DNA from 2 places in the Citrobacter portucalensis genome. Region 1 is predicted to be linked to the other one. Evidence: riboswitches for the same ligand, from Rfam matches in the RefSeq annotation. Region 1 holds a riboswitch; the other holds the start of a gene.
What was found. Region 1 has a riboswitch for cobalamin ahead of btuB (TonB-dependent vitamin B12 receptor BtuB). Riboswitches for the same ligand answer to the same signal wherever they lie in the genome.
Positions count from the first base shown of each region.

Region 1 (15,488 bases):
ATTCGCGAGTTGGCTTAATAAAGCGCGTTTCCAGATATTCATCCGGCTGATGCGCCTGATTAATAGAACCTGGACCCAATACCAGCGTCGGGCAAAGCGTCTGGATAAATGGCGCTTCGGTGCAGTAGTTCACCACTTCAGTCTGTGCGCCCAGCAGTTTCTCAACCACCTCTACCAGTTGATGGTCAGGTGGACACTCATAGCCTGGAATCGGTGGATGCAGTTCCGATATGGTCAGACGACCCGGCCAGCGTTCGCTGACAGGGGCCAGCGCTTCGTTAAGTAACCCATTGAGATCGTTTAGCGTCATACCCGGTAGCGGGCGAATATCCATATGCAGTTCGCAGCAGGCGCAGATTCGGTTGGCGGCGTCGCCGCCGTGGATGTGGCCCAAATTTAACGTTGGATACGGAACGGTAAAGGCATCATGGTGATAGCGCGCTTTCAGGTCATCGCGCAGATGCATGATGTGGCCGATGGCATCATGCATCAGTTCAATCGCATTAACGCCACGCGCCGGATCGCTTGAATGACCCGATTGTCCCAGAATGCGTATCGCATTAGAGATATGGCCTTTGTGTGCGCGAACCGGTTGCAGTGAAGTGGGTTCGCCAATAATCGCGCAGTCTGGGCGCAGAGCAGTGGTTTCAGAGAAGTAGCGAGCTCCCGCCATGCTGGTCTCTTCGTCAGCAGTGGCCAGAATGTAGAGGGGCTTTTTCAGCTTCGTGACGTCGACATCACGCAACGCGTCGAGGATAAAGGCGAAGAAGCCTTTCATGTCCGCCGTACCCAAACCATAGAGCTTATTGTCATGCTCGGTCAGGGTGAACGGATCGCGCGTCCAGCGTCCGTCGTCAAAGGGTACGGTATCGGTATGGCCCGCCAACAACAGACCACCAGAGCCCTGTCCAATGCTCGCCAGCATATTGAATTTATTCCGCGTATCGGGAACCGGCTGGACCTCCACATTGAAGCCTAAATCTTTAAACCAGCCCGCCAACAGAGTGATTAAACCTGCATTGCTTTGATCGAGCGCTTCTTCGGTAGCGCTAATCGATGGCGTGGCAATCAGAGCGCGGTAAATCTCGATAAATGGCGGTAAATTGTTTTTCATTGTTGACACACCTCGGGTCATGATAGTATCAATATTCATGCAGTATTTATGAATAAAAATACATTAACGTTGAGCGTAATAAAACCCACCAAGTGTAAGGTGAGGTGATAAAGGCTTATACCTGGCAACAGAATCTAAGAAGGTGAGCAGCCCCGATGTTGAATACGCTGATTGTGGGCGCCAGTGGCTATGCCGGCGCAGAGCTTGTGACCTATGTAAATCGCCATCCTGATATGACCATAACCGCTTTGACCGTCTCAGCGCAAAGCAATGATGCAGGAAAATTAATCTCCGATTTGCATCCGCAGTTGAAAGGCATTGTCGATTTACCGTTGCAGCCAATGTCAGATATCAGCGAGTTTAGCGCAGGGGTGGATGTTGTGTTCCTCGCAACGGCTCATGAGGTAAGTCATGACCTGGCTCCGCAGTTTTTGCAGGCCGGTTGCGTGGTGTTTGACCTCTCTGGTGCGTTTCGCGTAAATGACAGCGCGTTCTATGAAAAATATTATGGTTTTACCCATCAGCATCCCGACCTGCTGGAGCAGGCAGTTTACGGGCTGGCGGAATGGAAAGAAGACCAACTGAAAGAAGCGAATCTGATTGCTGTGCCGGGTTGTTACCCGATGGCGGCGCAGCTTTCGCTGAAACCACTGATTGACGCCGGGTTGTTGGATCTCGGCCAGTGGCCGGTAATTAATGCGACCAGCGGTGTGAGCGGTGCGGGCCGTAAAGCGGCTATCTCTAATAGTTTTTGCGAAGTAAGCCTGCAACCGTATGGCGTGTTTACCCATCGTCATCAGCCGGAAATCGCTACTCATCTGGGGGCTGAAGTGATTTTCACCCCGCATCTGGGCAACTTCCCGCGCGGAATTCTGGAAACTATCACTTGCCGCCTTAAAGCGGGTGTAACTCATGCTCAGGTAGCGCAGACGCTGCAACAGGCGTATGGCGATAAGCCGCTGGTGCGTCTGTATGACAAAGGGGTTCCAGCGTTGAAGAATGTGGTTGGATTACCATTCTGCGATATCGGGTTTGCTGTGCAGGGTGAGCATCTGATCGTTGTGGCGACGGAAGACAACTTATTGAAAGGCGCGGCGGCACAGGCGATGCAGTGCGCAAATATTCGTTTTGGCTTTGCCCAAACGCAGTCTCTTATTTAAGGGTGCAACAATGAATCCATTAATTATCAAGCTGGGCGGCGTTTTACTGGATAGTGAAGAGGCGCTGGAGCGCTTGTTTACCGCCCTGGTGAATTATCGTGAGTCGCACCAGCGTCCGCTGGTCATTGTGCACGGTGGCGGCTGCGTGGTCGACGAGCTGATGAAGCAGCTGAATCTGCCGGTGAAAAAGAAAAATGGTCTGCGCGTCACGCCTGCCGATCAAATTGACATTATTACCGGTGCCCTGGCGGGAACGGCGAATAAAACCTTGCTGGCCTGGGCGAAAAAGCATCACATCGCGTCTGTGGGTCTGTATCTTGGCGATGGCGACAGCGTAAAAGTGACGCCGCTCGATAAAGAACTGGGTCATGTTGGACTGGCGCAGCCGGGTTCGCCTAAGCTGATTAACACGCTGCTGGAAAGCGGTTTTCTGCCGGTAGTGAGCTCTATTGGTGTCACTGATGATGGTCTGCTGATGAACGTGAATGCCGATCAGGCTGCAACGGCGCTGGCGGCAACGCTGGGTGCGGATCTGATCCTGCTCTCTGATGTGAGCGGTATTCTGGATGGCAAAGGCCAGCGCATTGCCGAAATGACCGCAGCGAAAGCGGAACAGCTGATTGAACAGGGCATTATTACCGATGGCATGATCGTGAAGGTGAATGCGGCGCTGGATGCCGCGCGTACGCTGGGCCGTCCGGTGGATATCGCCTCCTGGCGTCATGCAGAGCAGCTTCCGGCGCTGTTTAACGGCACGCCAATTGGTACGCGTATTCTGGCTTAACTATTAATGTGCCGGATGGTGGCTTCGCCTTATCCGGCCTACGTGGGTTTTGTAGGCCCGGTAAGCGCAGCGCCACCGGGCAAAAATATCATATTAAGGAAATTCGTTATGGCACTTTGGGGTGGGCGTTTTACACAGGCAGCAGATCAGCGGTTCAAACAGTTCAACGACTCGTTGCGTTTTGACTACCGCCTGGCAGAACAGGATATTGTTGGCTCTGTGGCCTGGTCCAAAGCGTTGGTAACGGTCGGTGTACTGACTGCCGATGAACAGCTGCAGTTGGAAGAGGCGCTGAATAACCTGCTGGAAGAGGTTCGCGCGAATCCTCAGCAGATTTTGCAAAGCGATGCCGAAGATATTCACAGTTGGGTGGAAGGTAAGCTGATTGATAAAGTCGGCCAGCTTGGTAAAAAACTGCATACCGGGCGTAGCCGTAATGATCAGGTCGCGACCGATCTCAAGCTGTGGTGCAAAGACACGGTTATCGAATTACTGTCGGCCAATCGTCAGTTGCAAACTGCGCTGGTGGTGACGGCGGAGAATAACCAGGACGCCGTCATGCCGGGTTACACCCACCTGCAACGTGCGCAGCCGGTGACGTTTGCTCACTGGTGTCTGGCCTATGTTGAAATGTTGGCGCGTGACGAGAGCCGTTTGCAGGATGCGCTCAAACGCCTGGACGTCAGTCCGTTAGGCTGCGGCGCGTTGGCGGGTACGGCGTATGAAATCGATCGAGAGCAGTTGGCGGGTTGGTTGGGCTTTGCCTCGGCAACGCGCAACAGCCTGGACAGCGTTTCTGACCGTGACCACGTGCTGGAGTTACTCTCCGATGCCTCTATCGGCATGGTACACCTGTCGCGTTTTGCTGAAGATCTGATTTTCTTTAACACCGGCGAAGCGGGCTTTGTTGAACTCTCCGACCGTGTGACTTCCGGTTCATCTCTGATGCCGCAGAAGAAAAACCCGGATGCGCTGGAGCTGATCCGTGGCAAATGCGGTCGCGTGCAGGGTGCGCTGACCGGCATGATGATGACGTTAAAAGGCCTTCCACTGGCATACAACAAAGATATGCAGGAAGACAAAGAAGGGCTGTTCGACGCGCTCGACACCTGGCTGGACTGCCTGCATATGGCCGCGCTGGTGCTGGATGGCATTCAGGTGAAACGTCCGCGTTGTCAGGAAGCGGCGCAGCAGGGTTATGCTAACGCCACTGAGCTGGCGGATTATCTGGTGGCGAAGGGCGTCCCGTTCCGCGAAGCGCACCATATTGTGGGGGAAACGGTGGTCGAGGCGATTCGTCAGGGCAAACCTCTGGAAGCGCTGTCGCTTGCCGACTTACAAAAGTTTAGCCAGGTGATTGGTGATGACGTTTACCCGATCCTCTCGTTGCAATCGTGTCTGGATAAACGTGCAGCGAAAGGTGGCGTGTCGCCGCAGCAGGTTGCGCAGGCGATCGACTACGCGAAGGCACGCTTGTAGGTCCGATAAGGCAAAGCCGCCATCCGGCACTGTGCGCCGTTCTGCCTGATGGCGCTACGCTTATCAGGCCTACCAAACCATAACCCGGCCGAGCTTTGCGACGCCGGGCTTTTTTATGCAAAAAAAATGCGGACGCAAGGTCCGCAAAAGTTCACGTTGGCTTTAGTTATTTCGAGTATGAGAAAAACTCTCAAAACGGACAGTAGCTTCAAGGGTTAAAGGGGTACCGTTCCGTTTCTGTGGTGCATTATTAAACAGAAAGCTTGATAGGGATAATCGTTCGTTGCTATGCTACCTATCGCTACGAACTATCGTGGCGATGGAGGATGAATAATGAATATTCGTGATCTTGAATACCTGGTGGCGCTAGCCGAACATCGTCACTTCCGACGAGCGGCAGACTCCTGTCACGTTAGCCAACCCACGCTGAGCGGGCAGATCCGCAAGCTGGAAGATGAGCTTGGCGTCATGTTGCTGGAGCGTACGAGTCGCAAAGTGCTGTTCACCCAGGCCGGTTTGCTGCTGGTGGATCAGGCGCGCACCGTGCTGCGCGAGGTCAAAGTGCTCAAGGAGATGGCAAGCCAACAAGGCGAGACAATGTCTGGCCCGCTGCATATTGGTTTGATCCCAACGGTGGGGCCATACCTGCTGCCGCATATTATTCCGATGTTGCACCAGACCTTCCCAAAACTGGAGATGTATCTCCATGAAGCGCAGACACATCAGCTGTTGGCGCAACTGGATAGCGGCAAGCTCGACTGCGTCATTCTGGCGCTGGTCAAAGAGAGTGAGGCGTTCATCGAAGTACCGTTATTTGATGAGCCTATGATGCTGGCGATCTATGAAGATCACCCATGGGCAAACCGTGACTGTGTACCGATGTCCGATCTGGCGGGTGAAAAACTGCTGATGCTGGAAGATGGCCACTGTCTGCGCGATCAGGCGATGGGTTTCTGCTTTGAAGCGGGTGCTGATGAAGATACCCATTTTCGGGCAACCAGTCTGGAAACGCTGCGTAACATGGTGGCGGCAGGTAGCGGTATTACGTTACTGCCTGCGCTGGCCGTTCCGCCGGAGCGTAAGCGTGATGGTGTCGTTTATCTGCCATGCATTAAACCCGAACCGCGTCGTACGATTGGTCTGGTGTACCGTCCTGGTTCGCCGCTGCGTAGCCGTTATGAACAGCTGGCAGAGGCCATCCGTGGATCAATGGATGGCCATTTCGACAGTGCGTTAAAACAGGCGGTTTAAGCCATTTAGCGCCGCTACCCGATAGGCTTCTGCCATGGTTGGGTAGTTAAAGGTGGTGTTAACGAAGTACTCGATAGTGTTACCACCACCTTTTTGCTCCATTATCGCTTGTCCGATGTGAATAATTTCGGCCGCGCGCTCCCCAAAGCAGTGGATCCCCAAAATCTCCTTGGTTTCGCGATGGAACAGGATCTTCAGCGTTCCGACACTCATACCCACGATTTGTGCACGTGCCAGATGCTTAAACTGGGCGCGGCCAACCTCGTATGGAACTTTCATTGCCGTGAGCTGCTGTTCTGTTTTACCAACGGAGCTGATTTCCGGAATGGTGTAAATCCCGGTTGGGATATCTTCGATCAGATGCGCGGTGGCTTCGCCTTTTACCAGTGCCTGGGCGGCAATGCGTCCCTGGTCGTAGGCCGCCGATGCCAGGCTCGGATAACCAATCACATCCCCTACGGCGTACACATGCGGCAGCGCCGTCTGGTACATGCTATTCACTTTGAGCTGCCCGCGGCTGTCGGTTTTCAGACCAATGTTTTCCAGCGCCAGCGAATCGGTATTACCGGTACGGCCATTGGCGTACAGCAGGCAGTCGGCCTTCAGTTTCTTACCGGACTTCAGGTGCATGATGACGCCGTCATCGCAACCTTCAATCTTCTCATACTCTTCGTTGTGGCGAATGACCACACCGCTGTTCCAGAAGTGGTAAGAGAGCGAGTCGGACATCTCCTGATCGAGGAATGCCAGCAGACGATCGCGGGTGTTGATTAAATCAACTTTGACGTCCATTCCACGGAAGATCGACGCATATTCACAGCCAATGACCCCTGCGCCATAAATCAGCACATGACGGGGTTCGTGGTGCAGGCTCAGGATAGAGTCACTGTCGTAAACCCGGGGATGCGAAAAGTCGACATCAACAGGGCGATAAGGACGCGAACCGCAGGCAATAACAAACTTATCCGCAGTCAGCGTTTCCACCGTACCGTCGTGACATTCCAGGGCGATCGTGTGTTCATCAACAAAACGGGCATTTCCCTGCAAAATTTCGCAGTGGTTGCGCTCGTAAAATCCTTGCCGCATACGCGTTTGCTGATTAATAACGTTATCAGCGTGGTTGAGAATATCGGCGAAAGAAGAACGAAGGAGTCGGGAGTGGTCGCTGTACAGTGGGTTCTGATTGAATTCAATAATGCGGCTGACGGCGTGGCGGAGAGCTTTCGACGGGATGGTGCCCCAGTGGGTACAACCTCCGCCGACATTATGATAGCGCTCAATCACCGCGACGCGCGCTCCTTGCTTAACCAGACCCATTGCCGCGCCTTCGCCGCCGGGACCGGAACCTATTACTATTGCATCGTAATCGTAAGAATGTGACATGGTCAGGCTTACCTGTTCTTATACATAAAAGCAACAGAATAGTAACATCGTTGTTGAGATAACCCAATTATCGTTGTGCTTTTTTGCGAAGTCGAAGCACAAACTGCGCGTAAACAATCATTCACAAAGCCATGCCAACCGCCTAATCTCTGGTATAGTGCCAGCAAGGTATGTGGAAGGATTCAGACATCGTGATGGGCGTTAGAGCGCAACAAAAAGAGAAAACCCGGCGTTCGCTGGTAGAAGCCGCATTTAGTCAACTCAGCGCTGAGCGTAGTTTTGCCAGCCTCAGTTTACGCGAAGTCGCTCGTGAAGCGGGCATTGCGCCAACCTCGTTTTATCGCCATTTCCGCGATGTGGATGAACTCGGCCTGACGATGGTGGACGAGAGCGGTCTGATGCTGCGTCAGTTGATGCGCCAGGCGCGCCAGCGTATCGCGAAGGGCGGGAGTGTGATCCGCACCTCGGTCTCAACATTTATGGAGTTCATCGGCAACAATCCCAACGCCTTCCGTTTATTATTGCGCGAGCGTTCGGGGACATCCGCAGCGTTTCGTGCAGCGGTCGCTCGTGAAATTCAGCACTTCATTGCGGAACTTGCGGACTATCTGGAACTCGAAAACCATATGCCTCGTGCGTTTACTGAAGCGCAAGCCGAAGCCATGGTAACCATTGTGTTCAGCGCCGGGGCAGAAGCACTGGATGTTGGCGCTGAGCAGCGCCGACAGCTGGAAGAGCGGCTGGTATTGCAACTACGCATGATCGCGAAAGGCGCATTTTATTGGTACCGCCGTGAACAAGAGAAGATGACGCACCACTCCGAGTAACGAGAAGGACAAGCAATGAAACAGTCAGGTCAAGATAAAGGTACGCTGCTGCTGGCGCTGGTTGCTGGCTTATCGATCAATGGTACATTTGCGGCGCTGTTTAGCTCCATTGTGCCATTCTCAGTATTCCCGATCATTTCGCTGGTGCTGACGGTTTATTGTCTGCATCAACGCTATCAGAACCGCACCATGCCTGTGGGATTGCCGGGCCTGGCTGCCGCCTGCTTTATCCTCGGCGTTCTGTTGTACAGCACCGTAGTACGCGCTGAATATCCGGATATTGGTTCTAATTTCTTCCCGGCGGTACTGTCGGTGATTCTGGTGTTCTGGATCGGCTTTAAAGTGCGTAACCGTAAGCAGGAAATAGCAGAGTAACAGTTGTAACTGTAGGCCGGATAAGGCAAAGCCGCCATCCGGCAATCTGAAGCGGCCGGCCTACGTTCAGTTTTACTTCTTGGTTAACAGTACGCCGCACTCCATATGGTGCGTATACGGGAACTGATCGAATAGCGCCAGACGTGAAACATTGTGCGTCTGGCTTAACGTTTCCAGATTCTTACACAGCGTCTCCGGATTGCAGGAGATGTACAGAATACGCGGATACGCCTGCACCATTTTCTCCGTTTCGCTGTCCAGACCGCTGCGCGGTGGGTCAACGAAGATAGTTTCACACTGGTAACTCTTCAGATCGATTCCCTGCAAACGGTTGAACTCGCGAACGCCGTTCATCGCCTGAGTAAACTCTTCGGCCGCCATGCGGATTATTTGTACGTTTTCAATCTGGTTAGCCGCAATGTTGTACTGTGCAGCAGCAACGGACGGCTTGGCGATTTCCGTTGCCAGTACGCGGTTGAAGTTTTGTGCCAGGGCTAACGAGAAATTGCCATTGCCGCAATACAGCTCCAGCAGGTCGCCTTTTGAGCCCCTGGTGACATCAATCGCCCACTCCAACATCTGAATATTCATGGCGGCGTTCGGCTGGGTGAAGCTGTTCTCAACCTGGCGATAGATAATCTCTTTACCCGCAACCGGCAGGCGTTCGTCAATGTAGTCCTGATCCAGCTCGATTTTGGTTTTGGTTGCCCGGCCAATCAGATGCACATTCAGGTTTTTCGCCCGTAGCGCATCCCGCAGCGCTTCAGCTTCCTGACGCCATTCGTCATCCAGCTTTTTATGGTACAGCATCGAGACCACCGCCTGATCGCTCAGGGTTGTGAGGTAATCAATCTGAAACAGTTTGTGACGCAGGACGTGGTTGTTGCGAACGCCTTCGATCATTGCCGTCATCAGCGTGTTGATAAGCTCACTGGCTGCCGGGAAGCTGTCGACACGGATACGGTTTTTGGTCTGGCTGTCGAACATGATGTGGTACAGATCATCACCGTCATGCCACAGACGGAATTCCGCGCGCATACGGTAGTGGCTGACCGGTGAGCGAAACACTTCCGGAGCCTGTGCATAAAATGGCGTCATTAAGCTCTGCAGACGCACCACTTTTTCAGCTAACTGTGCGTCGTACTGTTCTGTCGGAAGGTGTTCGGGGGTCATGATGCGTCCTGAAAAATAAAAGTACGCGGGGATTGTAGGGATTGCTCATCAGATGTCCAGTCATTGATGATTTCCGATATTGTGATACGCAGTCTGGACAGTGGGTTGTAACAAACTGTAGCATCCGTTTTCCGGTCCTGTGAGTTAAAAGGGAATCCAGTGTGAATCTGGAGCTGACGCGCAGCGGTAAGGAAGGTAGGGGATGAGCGCACCTGGTGCAGACACTGCGGCATGCCGTGGGAAGTTATCGTCTCTTTAAGTTGCCTCCAAGCCCGAAGACCTGCCGGCTAACGTCGCATCTGGCTTTCATCATCGCGTACTATCGGTGGGACCTGCGGCATCCTTCTTATATTGTGGATGCTTTACAATGATTAAAAAATCGTTGCTGTGCACGGCACTTTCCGTCACGGCATTTTCTGGTTGGGCACAGGATACTAGCCCAGATACTCTCGTCGTTACTGCCAACCGTTTTCAGCAGCCTGTTAATACTGTCCTTGCCCCCACTGATGTGGTGACGCGTGAAGATATTCAGCGCTGGCAGTCAAAAGATCTCAATGATGTCATGCGCCGATTGCCGGGCGTAGATATTTCGCAAAGCGGCGGTATGGGGAAAAGCTCCTCGCTGTATGTTCGCGGTACTGAGTCCCGGCATGTGCTGGTATTGATTGATGGAGTGCCGATGGCGCGTGCGGGCATCGGTAATGCGATTGATATTGGTCAGATTCCGGTATCGTTGGTGCAACGTGTTGAATATATTCGCGGGCCGCGTTCAGCTGTGTACGGATCTGGTGCGATCGGTGGTGTGATGAACATCATTACGATGAGTAATGAAGAGAAATCACAGATCAACGCAGGTATGGGGACTGATGGTTATCAGACCTACGACGGCACGATAAATAAACGATTTGGTGACACGATGGTGACGGCGGCTGGCGCTTACCAGACGACCAAAGGTTTTAACATTCAACCTGACTCCCCTTACAGCGGCGACAGCGATCGCGATGGTTATCGCAACAAACTGTTCTGGGGCGGCTTGCAGCACAAGTTTAACGATAACTTCTCCGGTTTCTTCCGTGGTTACGGCTACACGGCGAATAGCGATTACGATCAGGGCTCTTATGGCTATGCTGGCGGTAATGACGAAGCTCAGAATTACACTCAGTCCTGGGATTCCGGCCTTCGTTACAGCTCAGGTATCTATTCCGCCCAACTGATTGCTAACTACCAGCATCTCAAAGATTACAACTATAGCAATCAACTCGGTCGTTATGCGGGGGATGCTACGCTGGATAATATGGAACAGCGCTATATTCAGTGGGGAAATAACGTTGAGGTTGGGCATGGAGCGATTAGCGGTGGTGTCGACTGGAAACAAGAAAAGCTGACTTCCAGTAGTACCACGAAATCGGACGCTTATAAACGTGATACGACCGGACTTTATCTAACTGGGCAACAACAAATTGATAGCGTCACGCTGGAAGCCTCAGGCCGTGAAGATCATGATGAACAATTCGGCTGGCATGGCACCTGGCAGACTGCTGCAGGCTGGGAGTTTGTTGATGGCTATCGTGCAACGCTCTCTTACGGCACAGGTTTCCTGGCTCCTTCACTTGGTCAGCAATACGGGGCTACGCGTTTTGCCTCTTCCTATGGGCCGGGTATTGCAGCCAACCCGAATTTGAAACCGGAAGAATCTAAACAGTGGGAAGCAGGGATTGATGGATTGACAGGGCCGCTTGATTGGCGTCTTTCGGCATATCATTATGAAATTCAAAACCTGATCGATTACAAGAATAACCAGTACGTCAACGTTAAGTCAGCCACGATTAAAGGGCTGGAATGGACTGGGAATGTTACGACTGGCCCGGTAGATCATCACCTGACGCTACAGTATGTTGACCCGCGGGATGATGATACGAATAAGGTACTCTATCGCCGAGCAAAACAGCAGGTTAAGTATGAGTTAACTGGGCAGGTTCAGGACTTGGGGTGGAACGTTGCTTATCAATATATAGGTGAACGTTACGATAATGATTACGACAATAATCGTGATGTTAAATTAGGCGGCGTCAGCTTGTGGGATATCGGAGTGTCATATCCAATCACCTCACAGCTGACAGTTCGTGGTAAAATCGCCAACCTGTTCGATAAAGATTACGAGACAGTTTATGGCTACGCAACTGCAGGACGGGAATACACCTTGTCTGGCAGCTACACCTTCTGATCCCCGTCCCACCGTGCTGGTGTTTGATTCCGGCGTCGGTGGGTTGTCGGTCTATGACGAGATCCGGCGTCTTCTGCCGGATCTCCACTATATCTACGCTTTCGACAACGTCGCCTTTCCTTATGGAGAGAAGAGCGAGGAGTTTATCGTCGAGCGTGTTGTTGAGATTGTGACTGCGGTCCAGCAGCGCTATCCCCTCTCTCTTGCGGTCATCGCGTGTAATACAGCAAGCACGGTGTCGCTCCCTGCGTTACGTGAGAAATTTGCTTTCCCGGTTGTGGGCGTGGTGCCTGCGATTAAACCGGCAGCGCGACTCACGGCGAACGGTGTTGTGGGGCTACTGGCTACACGTGCAACGGTGAAGCGCTCGTATACCCATGAGCTGATTGCGCGATTCGCTAACGAATGCCAAATTGCAATGTTGGGTTCTGCTGAGCTGGTGGAACTGGCGGAAGCGAAGCTGCACGGTGAAACAGTTTCTCTGGAAGAACTGCGGCGTATTCTGCGTCCATGGCTGCGGATGTCTGAACCACCTGACACAGTAGTGCTCGGTTGCACTCATTTCCCTCTATTACAGGAAGAGCTTTTACAGGTCCTGCCCGAGGGGACGAGACTGGTGGATTCTGGTGCCGCGATAGCGCGCCGCACGGCCTGGTTGTTAGAGCATGAAGCGCCAGATGCGAAATCAACCGATGAGAACGTTGCATTTTGTATGGCAATGACGACAGAAGCTGAACAACTATTGCCTGTGCTACAGCGCTATGGCTTTAAAACGCTCGAAAAACTGTCAGTTTAAGTGGTTTTGATGAAAAAATACGCACTCGGAAGATTATTTTAAATTTCCCCTTGTCAGCCTGAAATAACTCCCTATAATGCGCCTCCACTGACACGGAACAACGGATTACAAGCCGCCGGGTCAGCGGGGTTCCACTGAGAATCTCGTAGAGAAAAGCAAAAATAAATGCTTGACTCTGAATGAGGAAAACGTAATATACGGGACCTCGCGACAGTGAGCTGAAAGCCGCGTCGCAACTGCTCTTTAACAATTTATCAGACAATCTGTGTGGGCACTCGAAGATACGGATTCTTAACGTCGCAAGACGAAAAATGAATACCAAGTCTCAAGAGTGAACACGTAATTCATTACGAAGTTTAATTCATTGAGCATCAAACTTTTAAATTGAAGAGTTTGATCATGGCTCAGATTGAACGCTGGCGGCAGGCCTAACACATGCAAGTCGAACGGTAGCGCAGAGGAGCTTGCTCCTCGGGTGACGAGTGGCGGACGGGTGAGTAATGTCTGGGAAACTGCCCGATGGAGGGGGATAACTACTGGAAACGGTAGCTAATACCGCATAACGTCGCAAGACCAAAGAGGGGGACCTTCGGGCCTCTTGCCATCGGATGTGCCCAGATGGGATTAGCTAGTAGGTGGGGTAACGGCTCACCTAGGCGACGATCCCTAGCTGGTCTGAGAGGATGACCAGCCACACTGGAACTGAGACACGGTCCAGACTCCTACGGGAGGCAGCAGTGGGGAATATTGCACAATGGGCGCAAGCCTGATGCAGCCATGCCGCGTGTATGAAGAAGGCCTTCGGGTTGTAAAGTACTTTCAGCGGGGAGGAAGGTGTTGTGGTTAATAACCGCAGCAATTGACGTTACCCGCAGAAGAAGCACCGGCTAACTCCGTGCCAGCAGCCGCGGTAATACGGAGGGTGCAAGCGTTAATCGGAATTACTGGGCGTAAAGCGCACGCAGGCGGTCTGTCAAGTCGGATGTGAAATCCCCGGGCTCAACCTGGGAACTGCATCCGAAACTGGCAAGCTAGAGTCTTGTAGAGGGGGTAGAATTCCAGGTGTAGCGGTGAAATGCGTAGAGATCTGGAGGAATACCGGTGGCGAAGGCGGCCCCCTGGACAAAGACTGACGCTCAGGTGCGAAAGCGTGGGGAGCAAACAGGATTAGATACCCTGGTAGTCCACGCCGTAAACGATGTCGACTTGGAGGTTGTGCCCTTGAGGCGTGGCTTCCGGAGCTAACGCGTTAAGTCGACCGCCTGGGGAGTACGGCCGCAAGGTTAAAACTCAAATGAATTGACGGGGGCCCGCACAAGCGGTGGAGCATGTGGTTTAATTCGATGCAACGCGAAGAACCTTACCTACTCTTGACATCCAGAGACTTAGCAGAGATGCTTTGGTGCCTTCGGGAACTCTGAGACAGGTGCTGCATGGCTGTCGTCAGCTCGTGTTGTGAAATGTTGGGTTAAGTCCCGCAACGAGCGCAACCCTTATCCTTTGTTGCCAGCGATTCGGTCGGGAACTCAAAGGAGACTGCCAGTGATAAACTGGAGGAAGGTGGGGATGACGTCAAGTCATCATGGCCCTTACGAGTAGGGCTACACACGTGCTACAATGGCATATACAAAGAGAAGCGACCTCGCGAGAGCAAGCGGACCTCATAAAGTATGTCGTAGTCCGGATTGGAGTCTGCAACTCGACTCCATGAAGTCGGAATCGCTAGTAATCGTGGATCAGAATGCCACGGTGAATACGTTCCCGGGCCTTGTACACACCGCCCGTCACACCATGGGAGTGGGTTGCAAAAGAAGTAGGTAGCTTAACCTTCGGGAGGGCGCTTACCACTTTGTGATTCATGACTGGGGTGAAGTCGTAACAAGGTAACCGTAGGGGAACCTGCGGTTGGATCACCTCCTTACCTTAAAGAACCGACCTTTGCAGTGCTCACACAGATTGTCTGATGAAAATTAGCAGTAAGAAAATCTCTGCAGGCTTGTAGCTCAGGTGGTTAGAGCGCACCCCTGATAAGGGTGAGGTCGGTGGTTCAAGTCCACTCAGGCCTACCAAATTCGCCTCCGTGCTGTTACGGCGATGCTCGCATACTTCAGTATGCTTCGCACCACCGCGCCTTGCCCGGAAACGAATTAGGGTACAGAGATTAGCATTCTACGATGGGGTTATAGCTCAGCTGGGAGAGCGCCTGCCTTGCACGCAGGAGGTCTGCGGTTCGATCCCGCATAGCTCCACCATCCTTTACTTACTGCAACAACACAAGAAAACTTCAGAGTGTACCTGAAAAGGTTCACTGCGAAGTTTTGCTCTTTAAAAATCTGGATCAAGCTGAAAATTGAAACGACACACTGTTTCATTTCTCCGTAATAAGAAATGAAAAATGGTGTGTTCGAGTCTCTCAAATTTTCGCAATCAGAAGTGAAACATCTTCGGGTTGTGAGGTTAAGCGACTAAGCGTACACGGTGGATGCCCTGGCAGTCAGAGGCGATGAAGGACGTGCTAATCTGCGATAAGCGTCGGTAAGGTGATATGAACCGTTATAACCGGCGATTTCCGAATGGGGAAACCCATGTGATTCGTCACACTATCATTACGTGAATACAGGCGTAATGAAGCGAACCGGGGGAACTGAAACATCTAAGTACCCCGAGGAAAAGAAATCAACCGAGATTCCCCCAGTAGCGGCGAGCGAACGGGGAGCAGCCCAGAGTCTGAATCAGCATGTGTGTTAGTGGAAGCGTCTGGAAAGTCGCGATACAGGGTGAAAGTCCCGTACACAAAAGTGCATGTGTGTGAACTCGAAGAGTAGGGCGGGACACGTGGTATCCTGTCTGAATATGGGGGGACCATCCTCCAAGGCTAAATACTCCTGACTGACCGATAGTGAACCAGTACCGTGAGGGAAA
Region 1 is NZ_CP092466.1:4,838,951-4,854,438, reverse strand. It holds gene argE (acetylornithine deacetylase) at 1-1,114, opposite strand, end outside; gene argC (N-acetyl-gamma-glutamyl-phosphate reductase) at 1,270-2,274, shown strand; gene argB (acetylglutamate kinase) at 2,285-3,058, shown strand; gene argH (argininosuccinate lyase) at 3,167-4,537, shown strand; gene oxyR (DNA-binding transcriptional regulator OxyR) at 4,871-5,788, shown strand; gene sthA (Si-specific NAD(P)(+) transhydrogenase) at 5,771-7,171, opposite strand; gene fabR (HTH-type transcriptional repressor FabR) at 7,363-7,998, shown strand; gene LY264_RS23370 (YijD family membrane protein) at 8,014-8,373, shown strand; gene trmA (tRNA (uridine(54)-C5)-methyltransferase TrmA) at 8,446-9,546, opposite strand; cobalamin riboswitch at 9,662-9,848, shown strand; gene btuB (TonB-dependent vitamin B12 receptor BtuB) at 9,914-11,770, shown strand; gene murI (glutamate racemase) at 11,715-12,566, shown strand; rRNA gene LY264_RS23350 (16S ribosomal RNA) at 12,948-14,487, shown strand; tRNA gene LY264_RS23345 (tRNA-Ile) at 14,559-14,635, shown strand; tRNA gene LY264_RS23340 (tRNA-Ala) at 14,743-14,818, shown strand; rRNA gene LY264_RS23335 (23S ribosomal RNA) at 15,022-15,488, shown strand, end outside.

Region 2 (15,488 bases), 2.3 Mb from region 1:
CATAGGACGAGGCGAGGAAGCCTTTCGACCATGGCGTGTCATCGCCGTCGGTAAAGACGGGTTCAGTACCATAGACGGAGATGGTTTCCGCGTAGCAGGTGTGGCCTAGCATGCCGAGTTTAAGTTCGGTAGCTTCTTCCAGCGAGCACTGGGTTAATACGCCCGGGCGTCCAACCTGTGAGCCGACTAACAGCGCAATGGCGTTAAATGGCGCATAACGTGCAACGGCAACGGTTGTTTCCTGTTCGTCAAACCCGCGCCATGCGCCTTCAGCGGCATCAGCGGCAATCTGCACCGGGTTATCTTTGACGTTAGTGACGTGCGCTTGTTGAGAGGGTGTACGACGAGCGCGCATTTTCTGCATCGCCATCATCATCTCAACGACGTTCATATGGGACACCACTTCGACAATTTTTGCCGGCGTCATTGCGGTGGTCAGCGGCACTATGTCTTTGCGCTTTACGTTAGGGTCGCAAAGCATATTGGCCAGTTTGACCGAGTCCATCGCCATGACCTCTTCAGCGCGCGCCAGGTTAATGCCATAGCGGGCAATGAAATGGTCGATTAAGTCAAATTCACTGGCGGATTTACCGTCCAGTTCAGTGACTGTACCGTTGACGATTTTAATCGACGGTTTGGGGTCGTTCGGGCTTTCCATCGCAATGAAGCCTTCTTCGATCCACTCCTTAACGAAACCATCCTGATTCACAGGGCGCTTCGCCAGTGCTTCAAATCTTTTCGATCTCATGAATCAGCCTCACTGATATCAGATGTAGGACGGACGATCGTTTTTCGGCTCTGAGCCGAGGGTCCCGAGTACGGTTTTACCGATTTCACGGGCGGAGATAACGGCCTGACGAACAGCGCCAGAGTCACCCGAAATAACCAGAATGGCTTCGTTACTGAAGCTGGTGCCATGGGCAGGGGAGCTGTAGGCCACAACTTCCACGTTGGCGGATTTCAGGGCCGTATCGGCCATCAGGACACCAACGGATGCTGGCGCGCCGACGATAACGCCACAGGCACGGCCAATCGGTGCGCCAAAGGCTTTTTCCAGCGCGTAGCTGGCGCGTGCGGTGTACTGCATTTCGATGTGACCGGCTTCGTTGGCATAAACATCGCCAAAGGTGCGATCCAGTTCTTTCAGTGCGACTTCAATGCCGCGTTTCACGTCGGAAACATCGTTGCCACCAAGGATAATCAGCGAGCCATGACCTGCGCCGCCTTTGGTATCACGTGGTAACTCAATACTGACGACTTCAGTATTGGTGGCTTTTACTGCTTCATCGGCGGCCATGATGTGCGGGCCTGCGCCAGTACGGGCGCCAAGGATGCCAATGGAGCGATACCGTTTTTCAAGTTTCATTGCGTCCAGTAGGGCGCTGTCTACGTTGGCGATTACCAGACCGACGGTGTCGCCAATCGCGGTACCGACAAACTCCGTTAAACTGCAGTTTTTCTCTGCCATAGCCGTTTCTCGTGTTGGAGGATTATTTTCAGGGATAGCCTGCTGTTCCGGCGTTGCCACGCGAGCAATCACCTGCGCCATGATCTGTTCAACCAGCTCATTGCTGCTCATTAGCTAATTCCCTTCGGTAAGATTTTTTCTACATCGGTATGCGGGCGTGGGATGACGTGTACGGCTTTCACTTCTCCCACATTACGGGCTGCGGCGGCACCTGCATCTGTTGCTGCTTTGACTGCGCCGACATCGCCACGGACAATGACTGTTACCAGCCCCGAACCAATTTTTTCGTAGCCGACCAGCATTACATTGGCTGACTTCACCATTGCATCTGCGGCCTCTATGGCTGCAGTTAAGCCTTTGGTTTCTACCATTCCTAACGCTTCTTGTTGCATAAAGACCTCGCCTGGGTTGTCCCGATTTTCATGACTATAAAAAGAAGCGAGGAAAAAGAATGGCTGAGTTGAAAGTAAGAGTGAAAAAATAGTGGGGTTATGGTGAGATAAAATTGCCATATATTATTATAGCAACTTGTTTTTATTGGTTATTTTTAGTTTAAGTAATGTGAATATTTGGTTATGTTAATTCCATATTTACACTTTACCGAGTGACAGTTTAAATATCATTTGCTATGCGAGAAAAATGAAATTGTGATGATCGTTTGAAAATGGAATTCTGCTGTTCGCAATATTTTATTATTTTGAAAATGTACTTTTAATAGGGTAAATCCTCGTTTTACCGCCTGCTTTAATAAAGGTGATAGCAAGAATTTGCTATCACAACACGATTTTTAAGGGCATGTCGCTTGCAGATTGCCAACAATTTGCCGGTACAGATTTTTATAGTAAGCCTTGAAGTAATCTTCCTGCCAGCAAGGAGTCCGCTGGTAAAGACACGAACTCTGCTTAGAAGGTGTCACAATGAACGATTCACTAAGAGCGCAATGTATTGCTGAGTTTTTGGGTACCGGACTATTTTTGTTTTTTGGTATTGGGTGCCTGAGCGCCCTGAAGGTCGCGGGTGCCAGTTTGGGATTGTGGGAGATCTGCATCATATGGGGTTTGGGGATCTCGCTTGCAGTTTACCTGACAGCCGGGATTTCTGGGGCCCATCTCAATCCCGCTATTACCATCGCACTTTGGTTGTTTGCCTGTTTTCCGGGTCGTAAGGTACTACCTTATTCTGTCGCTCAGATAGCGGGGGCCTTTGGTGGCGCTATGCTGGCCTATTTGTTGTACGGCAGCTTATTTATTGAGTATGAATCAGCCCACCAAATGGTACGCGGCAGTCTGGAAAGCCTGCAACTTGCCAGCATTTTTAGTACGTATCCTGCCGCCGCACTGAGTGTCTGGCAGGCCGCACTGGTTGAAGTGGTGATTACTTCCATTCTGATGGGGATGATTATGGCGCTAACGGACGACGGTAACGGTGTTCCCAAAGGCCCGTTAGCACCACTGCTGATTGGTATTCTGGTTGCTGTTATCGGCGCATCAACCGGTCCACTTACCGGCTTTGCGATGAACCCGGCACGTGATTTTGGTCCCAAATTGTTTGCCTGGATGGCCGGGTGGGGTGATGTTGCGATGACAGGTGGGCGTGATATCCCATATTTCATTGTGCCGATTGTGGCACCTATCATCGGCGCCTGTGCGGGCGCAGCAATTTATCGTTATTTTATTGGCAAAAATTTACCGTGTAATTCGTGTAAGTTGGAGGAAAACGAGAGCTAGCTTCACGAAAGATGTTTATTATTGAAAGGTAAAAACTGTTTTCGTGATCCGGTTTCCTGAACGGCTTAAAAAGTCTCCCAACAATGGGAGACTTTTGTTATGTTCAATGCTGACTTTCATCAGAGCGCTGGATCGCGAGATGAAAATGAATGTGTGAATAATATGTTTTATTTATAACAATAAATTAACTGAGAGGTTTTATCATGATTTCTGCGAGTGCCCTGAACTCAGAACTCATTAATAAAATCGCACAGGATTTTGCACAGGCCACCAGTCTGGCTGTTGTGGTTGTCAATATTCACGGTGATGAAATTTCTGAGCTTTTTAATTTCACTCCTTTTTGCCAGTTGATGCGCCAGCATCCTCAGCATAGTACGCGTTGTCGTATGAGCGACCGCTGTGGAGGGTTGGAAGCCTCTAAATCCGATCAACCCTGCATTTATCGCTGCCATGCCGGACTTACCGATTTCTCAATTCCGCTGGTCATCGCGGGACATCTGGTAGGATTTGTGCTTTGTGGACAAGTACGCTTAAGTAACGATGTTGGCCTCGTTGATATTCTGAACGTCGATGACCGCTGGCAAGCCGATCCCGAACTGGTCAACGAGTTCCGTAATGTACCTGAAATGGACTATTCTCGAGTCATTGCTTCAGCGGATTTACTCAAGCTCATCGTCGAAAATTGCCTTAAGAAACAGCTTAATTTTGTTGTTATCAAAGATAACCCGCAGCAGTCAGAGCCGGTACGCGCTAACCGTAGTACCAACCCTCATGACAGTAAAATGAAAAAAGCCCTGCGCTATATTGATGCACATTTATCAGACGATCTGCGTCTGGAGGATGTTGCCTCTCATGTTTTCCTTAGCCCGTACTATTTCAGCAAATTGTTCAAAAAATATCAGGGTATTGGTTTTAACGCATGGGTAAACCAGCAAAGAATGGCCAGTGCCAAAGAGCTGCTTTGTCACAGTGACTGGAGTATAGCCAGCATTGCGCGTAATTTAGGCTTTTCGCAAACAAGTTATTTTTGCAAAGTTTTCCGCCAGACCTATCAGATTACGCCGCAGGCATTTCGCCAGCAAATAAATGTCATTTCACGCGGTGAATCCGCTTAAATAGCAATATTTTGCTATTGCCGATTTTTGATATCGGGCGCTATGTTAGTCATTATAAAATGAAATGTGACAACAGCAGTCAATAAATTGTCATAGCGCAACAAAATAATGGTATTAGAGGGATAAACTGCACCAGTTTTTATTTTTGTGATGAGATACAGTGTCTGTGTGAATGATTTTCTTTATTCTTAGCTGATACTTTCATTCAAAAAGTGAACGTGTGAATAAGTGGGTTAAGGCCAGAAAATTGGCTGAATGAACTCGGAAAGATATTAAATTGAATTATTGTCATGAGGTCGTGAATTTACCTCATAACAGAGAGCTTAATTAACCAGGCTCTTGAACTGACAGGTTTGCCACATTTGTGGTAGGGAAGGGGGTGAGAATCCCCCGCAGCCCCCGCTGCTGTGATGCTGACGACCCCGTATGGACCACTGATCGCAAGATTGGGAAGGACGGGTGAGGATGACGCTAAGCCAGAAGACCTGCCTGTCAGTGACTACCAACAACTTCGGTGGGAAGTGGGTGGTTCAGATGCATACAGTCGAGAGACTGGGTATCTCTACACCCCTACCACCCTGAACAGGATCAGGGTATGGCGGCCAATTTTCACGCATTTGTTCTTGCAGGTACCGGAAGCGGCTGTGGTAAAACCACGGTGACGCTGGGCTTGTTGAGCTTGTTGAAAAAACGCGGTTTGCGCGTCCAACCTTGCAAAGTGGGTCCTGATTACCTTGATACCGGCTGGCATACAGCGGTATGCGGTACCGCTTCCCGCAATCTTGATAGCTTCATGCTTCCCGTCCCCACGCTGAACGCTCTATTCAACGAGCAGATGCAACATGCGGATATCGCCGTTATTGAAGGTGTGATGGGGCTGTATGACGGCTATGGTACCGACCCAAACTACTGCAGCACCGCCGCGATGGCTAAACAGTTAGGCTGTCCGGTCATCTTACTGGTTGATGGCAAAGCCGTTTCCACTTCAATCGCCGCAACGGTAATGGGTTTTCAGCATTTTGATCCCACCCTGAACATCGCCGGCGTTATTGTTAATCGGGTTAACAGCGAAACGCATTACCAGTTACTGAAAGTCGCAATCGAACGTTACTGCGATGTACCCGTCTTGGGCTACGTACCCCGTATGGAGGGCGTTGCCCTTCCCGAACGTCATCTGGGTTTAGTAACCGCACGTGAGTCGGTTATCAATCAGCAACCGTGGCAGGCTTTTGCCGCGACGCTGGAGCAAACCCTTGATATCGACGCGCTGCTGACACTAAGCCAGTCAACCAATCCTCCTGCTGGCGAATGGCCCGCGCTGCCTGCCGCAGACGCCGGAGCAGGGCTAACGGTTGCCATTGCCGATGACGAAGCCTTCAACTTCTACTACCCGGATAACATTACGCTGCTGGAACGTACGGGACTAAATATTGTTCGTTTTAGCCCGTTGCACGACACCTGTTTGCCGGACTGTCAGATGATCTGGTTAGGTGGAGGATATCCTGAGCTACACGCTGCGGCGCTGGCTCGCAATGTCTCGATGCTGAATCAACTGCGAGAGGCACATCAACGTGGCGTCGCGATTTATGCAGAGTGCGGCGGGCTGATGTATCTAGGCAGTTCGCTTGAGGACAGCAACGGCGATACCTGGCTGATGGCGGATATCATTCCCGGCCACAGCAAAATGGGGAAACGTCTGACCCGATTTGGCTACTGCGAAGCGCAGGCCGCGCAGCAAACATTGTTAGCTGCAGAAGGCGAAGTGCTGCGCGGGCATGAATTCCACTATTCCGATTTTACCCCTGAAACGCCAGCGGTGATGAACTGTCGCAAAGTGCGCGATGGTAAAACGCTGCAAGCCTGGTCCGGCGGCTGGCAGGTCGGAAACACCTTCGCCAGCTATCTACACGTTCATTTTGCTCAACGTCCGCAGATGCTTAACCATTGGCTGGCAGCTGCGAGGAGTGCGCTATGACGATCCTTGCATGGTGTGTTGCCTGGCTGCTTGATTTTATCATCGGCGATCCGCAGAACTGGCCGCATCCGGTGCGCTGGATTGGTAATCTGATTTCTGCCGTGCAGCGAGTTATTCGGCGTTATTGCCATAGCGACTGTGCGCTGCGCATTGGCGGTGCGGTGATGTGGATTGTGGTAGTTGGTCTGACCTGGGCGGTGTCCTGGGGCGTGCTGGCACTGGCAGAATCTATTCATCCCTGGTTGGGTTGGGTGGTAGAGGTATGGATGATCTTTACCGTGCTGGCCGGGCGCTGCCTGGCAAAGGCCGCGCAGGATGTCGAACGTCCTCTACGTGCCGGTGACCTTGCTCAGAGTCGGGAAAAACTATCGTGGATTGTGGGGCGTGATACCTCACAGCTGCAACCGCAGCAGATCAATCGCGCGGTGGTGGAAACCGTGGCTGAAAACACCGTAGACGGCATTATCGCGCCGTTGTTCTTTCTCCTCCTCGGCGGTGCGCCCCTGGCGATGGCCTACAAAGCGGTAAACACCCTTGACTCCATGGTGGGCTACAAACATGAAAAATACCGCGCTATTGGTATGGTCAGCGCGCGTCTGGACGATGTCGCGAACTTTATTCCTGCAAGACTGAGCTGGCTGTTGCTGGGCGTGGCGGCATTTTTATGTCGTAAAGACGGCTCGCGAGCTTTACAGATTGGCTGGCGCGATCGCTACAACCACAGCAGCCCAAACTGTGCATGGTCAGAGGCATCCGTAGCCGGGGCATTAGGCATTCGGCTGGGTGGTCCTAATGACTACTTTGGCGAGCGCGTTGAGAAACCGTGGATCGGTGATGCTCAACGTGACATTTCGGTAGACGACATTTCCCATACGATTCGACTGATGTGGGTGGCATCGACGCTGGCACTGGCGCTGTTTATTGCGCTGCGGTGGCTGTGGGTCGGTGTAGCCTGAGGACAACATAATGCAATACATCCAGCAACCCCAGGCGATTGAAGCCAAAAGTTTCGACATTATTGGCGAGATCATCCGTGAAACCCGTCCGGACTATCAGTTTGCCAGTCCGTTACATGAAGCCATTATCAAGCGGGTTATTCACACGACGGCAGATTTCGACTGGCTGGACATTCTGTGGTTTTCCAGTGATGTGCTGGAGCAGTTTTGTGCGGCGCTTAGCCGTTCGAGCGTGATTTATACCGATACCACGATGGCGCTTTCCGGGATCAATAAAACGCTGCTGGCAAAATTCGGCGGTGAATGCCGCTGCTACATCAGCGACCCGCGGGTTGTGCGTACGGCAAAAGAGCAGGGTATTACCCGGTCCATGGCGGCAGTCGACATTGCGGTGAAGGAAGAGGGGGAAAAGCTGTTTGTCTTTGGCAACGCGCCGACTGCGCTGTTCCGCCTGCTTGAGCATGATGTTGCCGTCAGCGGTGTGGTGGGTGTACCGGTCGGATTCGTTGGTGCTGAAGAGTCGAAAGATGCCCTGACCCAAAGCAATTTGCCCGCCATTGCAGCGTTAGGCCGCAAAGGGGGAAGCAATGTCGCCGCCGCTATCGTCAACGCCATGCTTTATCACATGCAGGGGGCGCGATGAGCGAGGCCTTCGATACGCCGGTGTGGCACAACGGTAAAGCGCTGCGTAAAGGGTATACCACGGGATCGTGCGCCACGGCGGCGGCAAAAGTTGCCGCGTTGATGGTATTGCGCCAACACCTCATCCATCAGGTTTCCATCGTGACGCCTTCCGGGGTGACGCTGTGCCTGAACGTGGAGTCACCGCATATCGAAGGGCAGCAGGCAATAGCGGCCATCCGCAAAGACGGTGGAGATGATGTGGACGCCACCCACGGCATGCTGATTTTTGCCCGTGTGACGTTAGACGATAGTGGCGTGATTGCCTTACAGGGCGGTGAAGGGGTCGGTACGGTAACCCGCAAAGGGATTGGCCTGCCGGTGGGCGGTTCGGCGATTAACCGTACACCTCGCCAGACCATTGAATCTGCCGTCCGCGAAGCGATTGGCCCAAATCGTGGGGCGCAGATTGAAATCTTCGCGCCAGAAGGCGAAGAACGGGCGCAAAAAACCTACAACTCTCGCCTTGGCATTCTTGGCGGCATTTCGATTATCGGCACCACGGGTATTGTCACGCCGATGTCAGAAGAGAGCTGGAAGCGTTCACTGTCGCTTGAGCTGGAAATTAAGCGGGCGGCAGGGCTGGAGCGTGTTGTACTGGTGCCGGGAAACCACGGCGAGCGTTTTGTGCGCGAGCAGATGGGTATCGACACCCAGGTTGTGGTCACCATGAGCAACTTTGTCGGTTACATGATTGAAGAAGCCGTACGTCTGGGGTTCCGACAAATCGTACTGGTGGGGCACCCCGGTAAGCTCATCAAAATCGCGGCGGGGATCTTCCACACTCATAGCCATATTGCCGATGCCCGCATGGAAACGCTGGTGGCTCACCTCGCGCTACTTGGCGCACCGCTGGAACTGCTGACGTTGGTCAGCGAGTGCGATACCACCGAAGCGGCGATGGAACATATCGAGGCGTACAGTTTCCAGCACATTTATGACCATCTGGCTCAGCGCATTTGTATGCGTGTCCTGCAAACATTGCGCTTTACCAAAAATCCACCGACCTGCGATGCCATCATGTTTTCTTTTGATAATCAGGTTCTTGGAAGTAATCGTCCGGTCGCAGAAATTGCTGAGGAGATGCAATGTTAACCGTTGTAGGGATGGGCCCCGCCGGTTTGCATTTGATGACGCCTGCGGCACGAGAAGCGGTCGCGACGGCGGATGTTCTGGTCGGTGGAAAGCGGCATTTGCAGCAATTCCCGGATTTTGCCGGTGAACAGTTTGCTCTTGGCGCCAATATCCCGGAACTCCTGAGCTGGATTAGCGCGCACCAGGAGAAGCATGTTGTGGTACTGGCGTCTGGCGATCCCCTGTTTTACGGCATCGGGACGCGCATGGTGGCGCATTTTGGTATTGAGAATGTGCGGATTATTCCCGGCATTAGTGCGGTGCAGTACCTGTGCGCGCAGTCCGGTATTGATATGAACGATATGTGGCTGACCAGTAGCCATGGCCGCAGCGTCTGTTTTGATGAGCTGGCGCGACATAACAAGGTGGCGATGGTGACTGATGCGCTGTGTGGCCCGCGTGAAATCGCGCAGCAGCTCATTGCCCGAGGCATGGGGCATCGCTGGATGGTGATTGGCGAAAACCTGGCGATGGAAAACGAACAGATCCATTTCCTGCCTGTGCGTGAAGTTAACGCTGAATATGACATGAATGCAGTGGTGATCCTTGATGAAAGATGAGCTGTTTCTGCGTGGAGAGAAAGTGCCGATGACCAAAGAAGCGGTACGCGCACTTGCCCTCTCAAAACTTGAATTACACCGCGCCAGTCACCTGATTGATATTGGTGCCGGAACCGGCAGCGTGTCGATAGAGGCGGCGTTGCAATATCCCGGATTACGTGTAACGGCCATCGAACGTAACCCGGCTGCGCTCAGGTTGCTGGATGAAAACCGCCAGCATTTTGCCTGCGCAAATATCGATATTTTTCCCGGCGTTGCTCCCATGACTATCGCGGAAAAAGCCGATGCCATTTTTATGGGCGGCAGCGGCGGCCATCTGACCGAACTGATTGACTGGTCGATGCGCCAATTGCATCCCGCAGGGCGTTTGGTGATGACGTTTATCCTCCAGGAAAACCTCAACACCGCGCTGGCACATCTGGATCATCTTGGCGTACAGGGAGTGGATTGCCTGCAGCTACAGGTTTCCTCGCTTACCACGCTTGGCAATGGTCACTATTTTAAACCGAATAACCCCGTATTTGTTATCGCCTGTCAGAAGGAAGGAAACCATGTCTGAGATTTTTGATCCCCGTAGCGTGTGGTTTGTTGGCGCAGGTCCTGGCGATCGCGAGCTGATTACCCTCAAAGGTTACCGGTTGCTGCAGCAGGCGCAGGTTGTTATCTACGCCGGATCGCTGATTAACACTGAATTGCTGGAGTATTGCCCTGCCGGTGCTGAATGTCACGACAGTGCCGAACTGCATCTGGAGCAGATCCTTGATCTGATGGAAGCCGGAGTGAAAGCGGGCAAGACCGTTGTGCGCCTGCAAACCGGCGATGTCTCGTTGTACGGTTCCGTACGCGAGCAGGGTGAGGAGCTGACCAAACGCGGGATTGACTGGCAGGTGGTGCCCGGCGTCAGCGCGTTCCTCGGCGCGGCGGCAGAGCTGGGCGTTGAGTATACCGTGCCCGAAGTTTCACAGAGCCTGATCATTACGCGCCTGGAAGGCCGCACCCCGGTACCAGAGCGTGAACAGCTGGAGTCTTTTGCCAGCCACCAGACATCAATGGCTATTTATCTTTCCGTCCAGCGCATTCATCGGGTGGCTGAGCGTCTGATTGAAGGCGGCTATCCGGCGACCACGCCCGTGGCGGTGATCTATAAAGCGACCTGGCCGGAAAGTCAGACCGTGCGCGGGACCCTTGCGGATATTGGCGACAAGGTTCGCGATGCGGGCATCCGTAAAACGGCCCTTATTCTGGTCGGTAATTTCCTGGGCTCGGAGTATCACTACTCCAAACTCTATGCGGCGGACTTTAGCCATGAATACCGTAAAGCCTGAGTCAATTGCGCTTTTTTGCCTGACTCCTGGTGGCGTTGTGCTGGCGAAACGTCTGGCAGCCATGCTGCCGGTTACCTGTTTTACCAGTGAAAAGCTGCTGGAGGAGGGGGTTATTCCCTTTGAAAACGGCTTTGCGAATACCGCCCGCGAAGCGTTTACGAATTACTCGGCGCTGATTTTTATCGGTGCGACCGGCATTGCGGTGCGCGTACTGGCCCCGCTGGTCAATGACAAATTCTGCGATCCGGCGGTGGTGGTCATTGATGAACGTGCCCAGCATGTCATCAGCCTGCTCTCCGGTCACGCGGGCGGTGCCAATGCGTTGGCGCGTTATCTGGCGGGCATGTTGGGCGCTGACCCGGTTATCACTACCGCGACGGATGTGAACGATATGGCGGCACTGGATACGCTGGCATTTCAACTGAATGCCCGGATGAGTGATTTCCGTTCGGCGGTGAAGATCGTGAATCAGATGCTGGTCAGCAATAAGCGGGTTGGTCTGTGGTGGGATGACGAACTGACGCAGGATGTCAGCCATTGCGACCGGCGCGGATTTATCACGGTTACCGATCTCAACCAGCTCCCTGAACTGGATGCATTGGTGTGCATCACCTTACGCACCAATTTACCTGACCTGCCTGTTCCGCACTGGAAGTTGGTGCCACAGCGGGTTGTGGCCGGAATTGGCTGTCGCCGTGATACGCCGTTCCCTCTGCTGGCTGCGCTGCTTGCCCGGCAACTTGAAGCTCAACAGCTCGATCCGTTGGCACTAAAAGCGATTGGCAGCATCACGCTGAAAAAGGATGAACAGGGACTTATCCAACTGGCTTCGTGCTGCCGCGTTCCTTTCGAAACCTTTACTGCTGACGCGCTGCGTGAGCATGAGCACCGTTTTCCAGCCTCATCGTTTGTTCGCAAAACGGTGGGTACAGGAAGCGTTTCCGGTCCTGCAGCCTGGCTGTTGAGCCACGGAAAACTGTTGGGCGAGACCCTGCGAGAACAGGGCGTCACTATCACTTTGGGAGTTTCACACTGATGTTAAGCGTAATTGGAATTGGCCCTGGCTCGCAGGCAATGATGACCATGGAAGCCGTTGAAGCACTGCAGGCAGCGGAAATCATCGTTGGCTATAAAACCTACACCCATCTGGTAAAAGCGTTCACGGGTGACAAGCAGGTGATCAAAACCGGAATGTGCAAAGAGATTGAACGCTGCCAGGCGGCGATCGAACTGGCACAGGCGGGTCACAACGTGGCGCTGATCAGTAGCGGTGACGCGGGGATTTACGGTATGGCCGGGCTGGTGCTTGAACTGGTCAGCAAGCAAAAGCTGGATGTTGAGGTCAGGCTAATACCTGGCATGACCGCCAGTATTGCCGCGGCCTCTTTGCTGGGCGCGCCGCTGATGCACGACTTCTGCCACATCAGCTTAAGCGATCTGTTAACGCCATGGCCGGTTATCGAAAAACGCATCGTTGCCGCCGGTGAGGCAGACTTTGTTATTTGTTTCTACAACCCGCGCAGTCGGGGTCGCGAAGGTCATCTGGCGCGCGCATTTGAGCTGCTTTCCGCCAGCAAAAGCGCACAAACGCCGGTGGGTATTGTGAAGTCTGCCGGACGTAAAAAGCAGGAAAAATGGTTAACCACGCTCGGTGAAATGGATTTCGAACCGGTTGATATGACCAGCCTTGTGATCGTGGGTAACAAAACAACCTATGTTCAGGACGGCCTGATGATCACACCACGAGGTTATGTGCTGTGAATTATGGTGATGTGCTGGTCATGGGCGGTACGAGCGATGCGCGCATGCTGTGCCAGCAACTGGATGCGGCAAACGTGGCCTATACCCTGTCAGTTGCAACCCCAACAGGGAAACAACTGGCGGGAGACATCAAAGGCCAGGTGCGCTGCGGGCGTCTGGAGCGCGAACAAATGATTGCCTGGCTACAGGAAAATCGGACGCGCTGGGTGATCGATGCCTCGCATCCGTACGCCGAGGTGGTGAGCCGCAACATCATGAGCGCCTGCGAAGCGGCGGGCGTACTGCTGAGCCGCTACCAGCGCCCTGAGCAGTTGAGTGGTTTAACTCACCCGCACCTGTACACCGTACAAAGCATTCCGCAAGCCTGTGAGGTGGCGCGACGCTTCGGCGATCGTGTACTGCTGACGACCGGCAGTAAAGATCTGGCCATCTGGCGCGAAGGGTTGCCTGAAAAAACGCTGCTGGCGCGCGTTCTGCCTGTTCCTGAGGTCATTCAGCAATGCGCGGATCTGGGATTTGGCGTCGGTGAAATCTTCGCACTGTGCGGGCCATTTAGCGCCGAGTTCAACGCCGCGTTTTATCGTCAGTGTCAGGCTGATGTGGTGATCACCAAAGCATCTGGCGCTGAAGGTGGTTATCAGGAAAAAGTTCAACCCTGTCTGGATGCCGGTATCCCCTGCATCGTGATTACACGTCCGGCACCGTTGGTGACGGGAGAAGAGTTACTGGAAAGTCAGGCCGCCTTTGGGGCGCGTTTAACGCGCTGGCTGGCCACTGCTTAAGGAGTTTGAGATGAAAAAGGCGCTTCTGGTGGTCAGCTTTGGCACCAGCTATCACGACACCTGCGAGAAAAATATCGTGGCCTGTGAGCGCGATCTTGCAGCTAGCTGCCCTGACCGCGACCTGTTCCGGGCGTTTACCTCCGGGATGATAATCCGCAAGCTCAAGCAGCGCGACGGCATTGAAATCGACACGCCGCTGCAGGCGCTGCAAAAACTGGCGGAGCAGGGGTATCAGGATGTAGCTATTCAGTCGCTGCACATTATTAATGGTGACGAATACGAAAAAATTGTCCGCGAAGTGCAAAGTATGCGTCCGCTGTTTTCACGCCTGACGCTCGGCGTACCGCTGCTGAGCAGCCATGAAGATTACGCACAGTTGATGCTGGCGCTGCAACAGCAGATGCCGGCGCTTGGCGAAAGTGAAAAAGTGGTCTTTATGGGACACGGTGCCAGCCACCATGCTTTTGCCGCCTATGCCTGTCTCGATCATATGATGACGGCGCAGCGCTTTCCCGCGCGGGTTGGGGCGGTGGAAAGCTATCCGGAAGTGGATGTGCTGATTGAAAGTTTATCTCAGGAAGGGGTGACGGCGGTTCATCTGATGCCGCTGATGTTAGTCGCTGGCGACCATGCCATCAACGATATGGCCTCCGACGAAGATGATTCCTGGAAAACGTTGTTCAATGCAGCAGGGATACCGGCTACGCCGTGGCTTAGTGGTCTGGGTGAGAACCCAGCGGTTCGCGCCATGTTCGTGGCACATTTACAGCAGGCGCTTAATGTGGCGCTGGAGGAAGCAGCATGAGCGGAAAACTGTATGCACTGAGCACCGGGCCAGGTGCTTCCGACTTGATTACCGTGCGTGCCGCACGCACGCTGGGCGCGCTGGATATTCTCTATGCGCCTGCCGGGCGTAAAGGCGGCGACAGTCTGGCATTGTCGATTGTACGTGAGTATATCGGTGAACAGACCGAAGTCCGCTGCTGCCATTTTCCTATGAGTGCCGATAGCGCTGAAAAAGAGGCCGTCTGGGATGAAGTTGCTGCCGCGCTGGTTCAGGAAGTCGAGGCCGGTAAGCAGGTGGGGTTTATCACTCTCGGCGATGCGATGCTGTTCAGCACCTGGGTCTTTTTACTTCAGCGTATTGGTTGTCCTGACTGGCTGGAAATCGTTCCTGGCGTCACGTCTTTCGCCGCGATTGCCGCGCGTTCCAAAACGCCGCTCGCTATGGAACAGCAGTCACTGGCGGTGGTCTCCTGTACCGCACCGGAAGCGGAAATCCAGCAAGCGTTAAAACAGCATGACAGTCTGGTGTTGATGAAAGTGTACGGTCGTTTTGCGCGTATTAAAGCGCTGCTACAACAAGAGGGTTTGTTGGACTGTGCATTAATGATGTCTGAAGCCACGCTGCCAGGTGAACAGTGCTGGCGTCATCTGGATGAGGTGAGCGACGATCAGCCGCTGCCTTATTTTTCGACCATTCTGGTCAATAAACAGTGGGAGTATGCACAATGAAGCTTGAACAACAGCTAAAACAGCTGTCTTTCAGCGGGTTGGCTGCGGCGCTATTACTGATGATTGTTCCTGAACAAGCGTTCGCCATGCACATTATGGAAGGTTTCTTGCCGCCGATGTGGGCGCTGGCCTGGTGGCTGCTGTTTTTACCCTGCCTGTGGTACGGACTGGTACGTCTGCGCCAAATCGTGCAGGAGGATAACCACCAGAAGGTTTTGCTGGCCCTGTGTGGCGCCTTTATTTTTGTGCTGTCGGCGCTGAAAATTCCTTCCGTTACTGGAAGCTGCTCACATCCTACCGGTGTTGGCCTGGCGGTTATCCTGTTCGGACCTGGTGTGGTGGCCATCCTTGGTGCGATTGTCCTGCTGTTCCAGGCTCTGCTGCTGGCACACGGTGGTTTGACAACGCTCGGCGCGAACGGCATGTCGATGGCGGTGATTGGCCCGGCAGTGGGTTACATGGTGTGGAAAATGGCCTGCCGTGCAGGGC
Region 2 is NZ_CP092466.1:1,995,427-2,010,914, forward strand. It holds gene pduC (propanediol dehydratase large subunit PduC) at 1-748, opposite strand, end outside; gene pduB (propanediol utilization microcompartment protein PduB) at 767-1,579, opposite strand; gene pduA (propanediol utilization microcompartment protein PduA) at 1,579-1,860, opposite strand; gene pduF (propanediol diffusion facilitator PduF) at 2,386-3,195, shown strand; gene pocR (transcriptional regulator PocR) at 3,399-4,310, shown strand; cobalamin riboswitch at 4,643-4,817, shown strand; gene LY264_RS09540 (cobyrinic acid a,c-diamide synthase CobB) at 4,906-6,285, shown strand; gene cbiB (adenosylcobinamide-phosphate synthase CbiB) at 6,282-7,241, shown strand; gene LY264_RS09550 (cobalt-precorrin-8 methylmutase) at 7,252-7,884, shown strand; gene cbiD (cobalt-precorrin-5B (C(1))-methyltransferase CbiD) at 7,881-9,017, shown strand; gene LY264_RS09560 (cobalt-precorrin-7 (C(5))-methyltransferase) at 9,011-9,616, shown strand; gene LY264_RS09565 (decarboxylating cobalt-precorrin-6B (C(15))-methyltransferase) at 9,606-10,175, shown strand; gene LY264_RS09570 (cobalt-precorrin-4 methyltransferase) at 10,168-10,941, shown strand; gene cbiG (cobalt-precorrin 5A hydrolase) at 10,922-11,977, shown strand; gene LY264_RS09580 (precorrin-3B C(17)-methyltransferase) at 11,977-12,702, shown strand; gene LY264_RS09585 (cobalt-precorrin-6A reductase) at 12,699-13,484, shown strand; gene cbiK (sirohydrochlorin cobaltochelatase) at 13,495-14,289, shown strand; gene LY264_RS09595 (cobalt-factor II C(20)-methyltransferase) at 14,286-14,999, shown strand; gene cbiM (cobalt ECF transporter S component CbiM) at 14,996-15,488, shown strand, end outside.
Region 2: another riboswitch for cobalamin. It lies ahead of LY264_RS09540 (cobyrinic acid a,c-diamide synthase CobB); the one in region 1 lies ahead of btuB (TonB-dependent vitamin B12 receptor BtuB).